3 regions of the Myxococcus sp. CA056 genome follow, and region 1 is predicted to be linked to each of the others. Evidence: riboswitches for the same ligand, from Rfam matches in the RefSeq annotation. Region 1 holds a riboswitch; each other region holds the start of a gene.
The links. A riboswitch is a leader RNA that binds a small molecule or an ion and turns the genes downstream of it on or off. The one in region 1 is predicted to bind cobalamin.

Region 1 (2,258 bases):
GGGCTCGGTGGCGGGAGCGGTGTCGCTCGACGCGGAGGCGACGCGGAGCCTGTCGGCGGCGCTGGCGGATGGGGAGGGGCCCGAGGCGGCGACGATGCTGGTCTCGGTGGTGGAGCGGAGTTTCTCCGCCAGTCCTTCGGAGCGGGATGACTTCGCGTCGGCGGTGATGCAGCACTTCCAGCGGGAGCTGGGGGTGACGCTGTCTCCGGAGCGCGTGGACCGGGTGGGTGGAATCGTTCCGCGAGTGGAGGTGCTGGGCACGCTGCGCGAGGCGGGACAGGTTCGCACGGTGCTGGTGGCGGGGCTCGCGTCCGAGGGCCGGCACGTGGTGGTGGTGGTGAGCGCGCCGGCGGTGCGCTGGGAGTCGCTGGCTCCGGGGGTGCGCGCGTCGCTGGATACGTTCCGGTTGGAGGCGACGACCGCGCCGGGCGTGGTGCCGCGCCGGGTGCTGGGGGCGCTCGCGGGAGCACTGGCCGGGGCGCTGGTGGCGTCGTACGCGGCGTGGCGCCGGATGCGGGCGGGGCAGGGTACTTCCGAGGCGTGACGACGCCGCGCGCGCGTCGCGAGGTCGTCCACGAGTGGATGGCCCACTTCCGCGAGGCATCCCTTCTCCGCGAGGTGGCCCACCTCCGCGAGTAACGAGGTGGGCCGGTCGATTCATCGGGATGTCATGCCGCGACGTTCACCCGAGTGCTACGCGTTCGGTTCTGGCGCCAGCGACGGCACAGCGGTGGGCTTGCGGTGTTCATCCAGCGCGACGAGGACGAAGCGCCCGCGGGTGCACAGCTCGCGCGCGCCGGACAGGAGGTCTTCGGCGAACAGCTCCACGTCCACGGTGACGGAGGTGCGGCCGGTGGAGACCACGCGGCTCACCAGTTCGACGAGCTGTCCCTGTCGCACGGGCGTGTGGAAGTCCACGCGCTCGCTCGACGCGGTGACGACGGTGCGGCGCGTGTAGCGGCTGGCGGTGATGAACGCGGACATGTCCATCAGCCGCAGGGCCTGTCCTCCGAAGAGGGTGCCGTAGTGGTTGGTCTGATCGGGAAACACCATGTCCACCATCCGCGTCTCGGTGGCGGACGATGGAAGCGACGGCTGCATGCTGCTCATGGGATGGACTCCTGGCCCGCAGCGCGCGCACGGGTGGCGGCGGCGACGGGCCGTGAGGGATGGCCGGGCCTTCCCGCGAAGGCCGGGGGCGCAGCTCCACCCGGGGCGCATCAGGCGTCCCGCGTGGGCCGGAGGCAGGTTTTCGGGCTCCGTGGGCCTGTCCAGCGCGCGCCGCTCTCACGGTGCGCGCTGGCTTCCTAGGCGCCGTCCCTTCCCAGCCCGCTCCGGAGCCAGTGCGTTCGACGGCGTTCGTTCCCACTGACCGCTGCGGGGCAGCTCCGGATTCACACCGGATTCCCTTGCTAAACCTCGCGGACCCCCGCGAGGCACCTTCGGCGGGGCGGAACGTAGTCGCTGGCAGGCACGCCGCCAACAGGGCAGGTGGGTCGGCGAGCGCACGCGGGCCTCATGCTCCGGGCCGTGCGCGACTCGGTGCCCAGGCGCTCGGCGCTGGGATAGCGTGCGCGGCATCCATGTTCGTCCTCCTCCTCGTCGCCGTGCTTGGGCAGGCGCCGTCGGTCGCTCCCTCGGAACCGGGCGTGCAGTCCCCTGCTCGAAGCGAACCCGACTCCGCGCCTGCTCCCGCGCCCGAGTCCCCTCCGGCAGTGCTGCCACCGGCCACCCACGAGCTGTTCCAGCGCATCCAGAACCGCGTCGCCCAGGTGCGCATCATCGAGCGGCGCTCGGGTACGCGCTCGTCCATCGGCTCGGCCTTCTTCGTCTCCGCCAGCGGGCACGCCATCACCAACTACCACGTGGTCTCCGACGTGGTGCTCCACCCGGAGGACTACACCGCGGAGCTCGTCCTGCGCAGCGGCGGCGAACCCGTGCCGGCGCGCCTGGTGGACGTGGACGTCGTGCATGACCTGGCCGTCATCCGGATGGATGACGTCGTGAAGGACTTCTTCGCGCTGGAGGACCGCGAGCCGCAGCAGGGCACGCGCCTGTTCGCCATGGGCAATCCCCATGACCTGGGAACCACCATCGTCGAGGGCACCTACAACGGCTTCATCCAGGACTCGCTCTATGAGCGCATCCACTTCAGCGGCGCCATCAATCCGGGCATGAGCGGCGGGCCCACGCTCACGGGGCAGGGGCGCGTGGTGGGCGTCAACGTCGCCACCATGGGAAACCAGCTCGGCTTCCTG
Region 2 (2,258 bases), on a different contig from region 1:
GACCAGCTGGGGCCCCGGCGCGAGTTCGGCGCGGGTGTGCAGTCGCTCGCGTCATGGGACGGCTTCGTGCTGGCGGCGGACATGACGAACGGCAAGCTGCTCCAGGCGGCGGGAGGCAACCTGGGGACCCTCGTCGAGGAGGACTCGCTGGGCGTGGTCTCCGGCTCGCCCAACGACATCCTCGTGGACCCGCCCTACGTGTACGTCGTCGACTCGGTGAACAACACGCTCCAGGTGCTCAAGCGCGAGGGCACGGCGCAGGGCAATGGCCTGGGCCTGCGCACGGTGGGCCAGGTGAACCTGGGCGCGAACACCAGTCCCCAGGCGCTCGCGCGCTTCGGCGATACGCTCTTCATCCCGCTGTTCGGCACCGCGAGCTCCAACTTCCAGCACGGCAACGCCGTGGCGCGTGTGGACATCTCCAACCCCGAGCAGCCGCGCAAGGTGGACACGCTGTCGCTCGCGGGCCTGGACCTGAAGCCCTTTGGCGGAGGCCCGGTGATGCCGCTGCCGTACTCGGTGACGGCGACGCGCTCCGCCGTGTACGTGGCGCTCACCAATCTGAATCCCGCCAATGACTACCGTCCCAACGGGCCGGGCATGCTCGCGCGAATCGACCCTTCCACCGGCGCGATGAGCGCCATCGACCTGGGCGCGGAGCGCTGCCTCAACGCGGGCTACGTGGAGGCGGTGGGGGACCAGCTGGTGGTCGCCTGTATCGGCGAGGCCCTCTATGACCCGGAGAATGGCTACATCGCGACGTCCGTGCGCTCCACCGGGTTGGTGCTGGTGAAGGACGACACCGTCGTGGCCTCCTACGCGCTCAACCCTGGCTGTCAGCCGGGCGCGCCCGGGTGTGTGCTCTCCGTGGCCAGTCGCTTCGCGGTGGCGAAGGGCTCGGTGTACCTGGCGGATACCAACGCCGGCCGCGTCTTCGTGGTGGAGGTGGGAGACGGCCGCCTCACCGAGCGTCGTGGCTACTCCACGCCCGAGGCGAAGGGCCCCGCGCTGGAGGCGTGCCCGTTGGACCCGCGTCGCCCCGTGTCCAATGCCATCGACGTCACCGCGCTCCATTGACAATGCCGGTCACCCGCCATATCCCCGCCGGCGTCCTCGGTGCTGACGTGGAAACACGGCGGCTCTAGGGAACCCGGTGTGAATCCGGGACTGCCCCGCAGCGGTGTGCAGGAACGACCGCCGTCACGAAGCACTGGTCCCTCCATGGGGCTGGGAAGCGACGGCCACTAGGTGGGTGCCCCCGGGGCATCCGCGCCTGCGAGTCCGAAAACCTGCCAAGGACCCGTGCCCTTCGGGCACGGACATCACCGAGGCCTCCGAGGGGAGGCGGCGGAGGCGTCAGCCTTTCTTCCGTGCACGTGGGTGTGCCCGGGCCCGCCTTCGACCGCGTCCTCCTGGATGCCCACCCGCCCGTGGGGGCGGAGAGGGACTGAGGACGCCGATGAAGACCGCTGACTGGAAGCGCGTAGCTCCCTGGACGAAGTCTGTTTCGCTGGCTGTGACCACCTTCGCGGTGGCGCTGCTTGGCACGGGTTGCAACCCCGAGTGCGTGGACACATTCGACTGCCGCGCCGACAACGGCGAGCCCCCCGCGGGCCAGCAGTGGGTCTGCGTCGACGAGAAGTGCGAGACGGAGCCGATTGGCCAGCCCCCGGTGCCTGACGCGGGCACGCCGGACGCGGGTCCCGTGGACTCGGGCACGCCGGATTCAGGTCCGGTGGACTCGGGCACGCCGGACGCCGGTCCCGTGGACTCGGGCACGCCGGATTCAGGCCCGGTGGACCCCACGCCGGACGCGGGCCCCGTGGACTCGGGCACGCCGGACGCCGGCCCCGTGGACCCCACGCCGGATGCGGGTACGCCGGACGCGGGCCCCGTCACCTGTGAGACGACGCCGCACGACGCGAAGCTGGGCACGCTCCAGCTCCAGGCGGGCTTCGTCGCCACCGAGACGGCCCCGCTGCCGGATGGCATCTCCGCCCTGGGCTCGTCGCCGGGTCCGACGTACTCGTTCTACGCGGTGCAGGGGGGCGGCAAGGACGCCGCGCTGTATTCGATGGGCACGTGGCCCGACCTCCAGCTGTCCCCCACCAAGCTCTATGACGTCGTCACCCCGGAGGACCGCGCTGGCAGCGTCGCGGTCTACGCGGGCGGCTACCTCATCAACGACGGGCAGCGCGTCTTCACCGGCTACACCACGGGTGCCTCCGGGTCTCCGGGCTCCCTCTCGCTCTACGACA
Region 3 (2,258 bases), on a different contig from region 1:
GCGGCCCCGAGAAGTGAGGCCCGGATTGTTTCACCGTGGCTGGCGATGGGGTCGGGTGTGCGACCCGCGAGGTTCCCCCCGCGAAGGCGCCCTCGTGGACGTGTGGGGGTGGACAGACGGAAGGGGCGTGCACAGCTTTGCGAGCGCACCTTCCTTCCGGCCTGGAGGACCCTCGTGCTCCACCGTTTGTCCGCGCTGATGGCTCAGCTTCGGGAGGACCGCGAGGCGCTGCTGCGCGATGTCGGGTGGCCCGTGTTGGTGTGGGACTCGATGCCGAGTCGCCCGCGCCCGGTGTCTCCGGTGGATGCGCCGACCTTGATGGGCCCGTCGCCCTCGCGTGTCGTGGAGCCCGTCGTGTTCGAGCTGCGGCCGCGCCTTCGGGGAAGTGGTCCCGAGGTGACGGTGGGACGCAGCCCCGAGTGCGACATCGTCCTGCCCGAACCCACTGTGTCGCGTCAGCACGCGCGGTTTCGTCCGGAGCCGCACACGGAGGTGTGGAGCGTGACGGACCTGGAGAGCCACGGCGGCACGTATCAGGAAGGCGTGTTGATAGTGCCGGGCCGCTCCTCGCCGCTGTTCAGCCGCGCGTCGTTGCGACTGGGTGGCGCGGAGGTGGTGTTCCTCCAAGCGAGTGCTTTCGAGCAGTACGTGCGCTCGTGTGCCGCGCTGTCCCGGGTGCGCTTGACGCGACGGAGGTGACCCCCTAGAAGGGGTGCGCCCTTGGGTGCCCATGTCGGGCTTTCAAGAGGGAAGCCGGTGCGAATCCGGTGCGGTCCCGCCACTGTGATTGGGCAGCCCTGAGGACAGGGCCGGGGACTTCGGACAGTCGCCACTTCGGCAGCGGCCTTGAGGCGCTCCGGGGGAAGGCGGAAGCCCCCTTCCAGCCAGACGCGCCGTGCGCCTGAGGCCGGAGCCCATCAGCCAGGAGACCTGCCCAGGGGTGCGAACGTGTCGCGTGGCGACACGTGCGGACGGCCTTCTCTCTTCGATGGAGAGAGCGGAAGGCGGAGCATGCGGCGCACCTTCCTCGTTGGGCACCTGGTGTGCCTGGCGCTCAGCCTCCCTGTCGAAGTCCGTGCCCAGGTGCCGGACGATGCCGCCGCGGAGCCGGACAGCTCCCGTGTGCGCGCCACCGTGGTTCGCGGCAAGTCGCCGCCACCGCCGGACTCGCCCGAGCGCAGGGACCCGACGGGCGCCATCACCGTCATCGATGCCACCGCTCGCGCGGGCGAAGCGCGCGACACGGCGGAGCTGCTCGTCGGCTCGGTGGGCCTCGCGGTGCAGGACTCGGGGGGCTACGGCCAGAGCAAGAGCCTCGTCGTCCGAGGCGCCGCGTCGAACGGCGTGCTGGTGTTCCTCGATGGAATCCCGCTCAACGGCGCGGGCGGCATGGCGGACCTGTCCCAGGTTCCCGCCGCGCTGGTGGAGCGCTTCGAGGTGCTGCGCGGTGGCGCGGGCGCCCGCTATGGCTCGGGAGGTCTGGGCGGTGCGGTGAATATCGTCACGCGCGCGCCCTCCTCTCACACTCGCGCCAGTGGTGAGGTCACCTACGGAAGCTGGAACACGGCGCTGGGACATGTCGCGGTGACGGGCCCGCTGCTCGACGGACATGGACTGGTGTTGCTCCATGCGGGGCGCTCGGATGGAGACTTCGCCTACGAGCTCGATGAACTGCCCGCGGTGGACGACAACCCCGTCACCGCCGAGGCCCGTGCCCGCAACGACGCGAAGGGTGGCGGCGTGCTGCTGCGCTACCGGCGTCGACTGCCCGGAGGCTCGCGTCTGGATGTGCTCTCCGAGCTGGCCCTGGAGGACCGCGCCATTCCCGGCACGGTGCAGAATCCCCAGTCCGCCGGGCGACAGGACCTGGACCGGCTCTCGCTCGGGGTGCGCTGGTCGGGAGCGCTCGGTGGCACGGGCACGCAAGGCAGCGCGCGAGGCTTCTTCCGACGCGATGGCCTGGAGGTCACAGGCGGCCTCCTCGGCGCGGGAGGCCCGCAGCGCCACCTCGTCGGCGGCGTGGAACTGGAGGGGCGTACTCCGCTGGGCGGTGCTCACACGCTGACCACCACCGTGGCTTCCTCCAGCGAGCAGGTCACCGAGGCCCGGGGCGCGCAGTCCGCGGGCTGGTGGCGCGGAAGCGTCATGGTCATGGACGAGTGGGCCCTGTTCGGCGGCGTGCTGGACGTGGTGCCCTCGTTGCGGCTGGAGCGCGTGGGGCCCTACTGGCTCTTCTCTCCGAAGCTCGGCGCGGCGGT

Region 2: another riboswitch for cobalamin. It lies ahead of HUA76_RS12475 (hypothetical protein); the one in region 1 lies ahead of HUA76_RS38110 (acyl-CoA thioesterase).
Region 3: another riboswitch for cobalamin. It lies ahead of HUA76_RS12465 (TonB-dependent siderophore receptor); the one in region 1 lies ahead of HUA76_RS38110 (acyl-CoA thioesterase).

The regions. Positions count from the first base shown of each region.
Region 1 covers NZ_JABUMT010000016.1:74,267-76,524, forward strand. Annotated here, with positions in the region: gene HUA76_RS38105 (hypothetical protein) at 1-544, shown strand, start outside; gene HUA76_RS38110 (acyl-CoA thioesterase) at 694-1,110, opposite strand; cobalamin riboswitch at 1,243-1,442, opposite strand; gene HUA76_RS38115 (S1C family serine protease) at 1,584-2,258, shown strand, end outside.
Region 2 covers NZ_JABUMT010000002.1:1,216,087-1,218,344, forward strand. Annotated here, with positions in the region: gene HUA76_RS12470 (MXAN_6577-like cysteine-rich protein) at 1-1,077, shown strand, start outside; cobalamin riboswitch at 1,098-1,312, shown strand; gene HUA76_RS12475 (hypothetical protein) at 1,460-2,258, shown strand, end outside.
Region 3 covers NZ_JABUMT010000002.1:1,212,549-1,214,806, forward strand. Annotated here, with positions in the region: gene HUA76_RS12455 (hypothetical protein) at 1-17, shown strand, start outside; gene HUA76_RS12460 (FHA domain-containing protein) at 175-699, shown strand; cobalamin riboswitch at 706-953, shown strand; gene HUA76_RS12465 (TonB-dependent siderophore receptor) at 1,012-2,258, shown strand, end outside.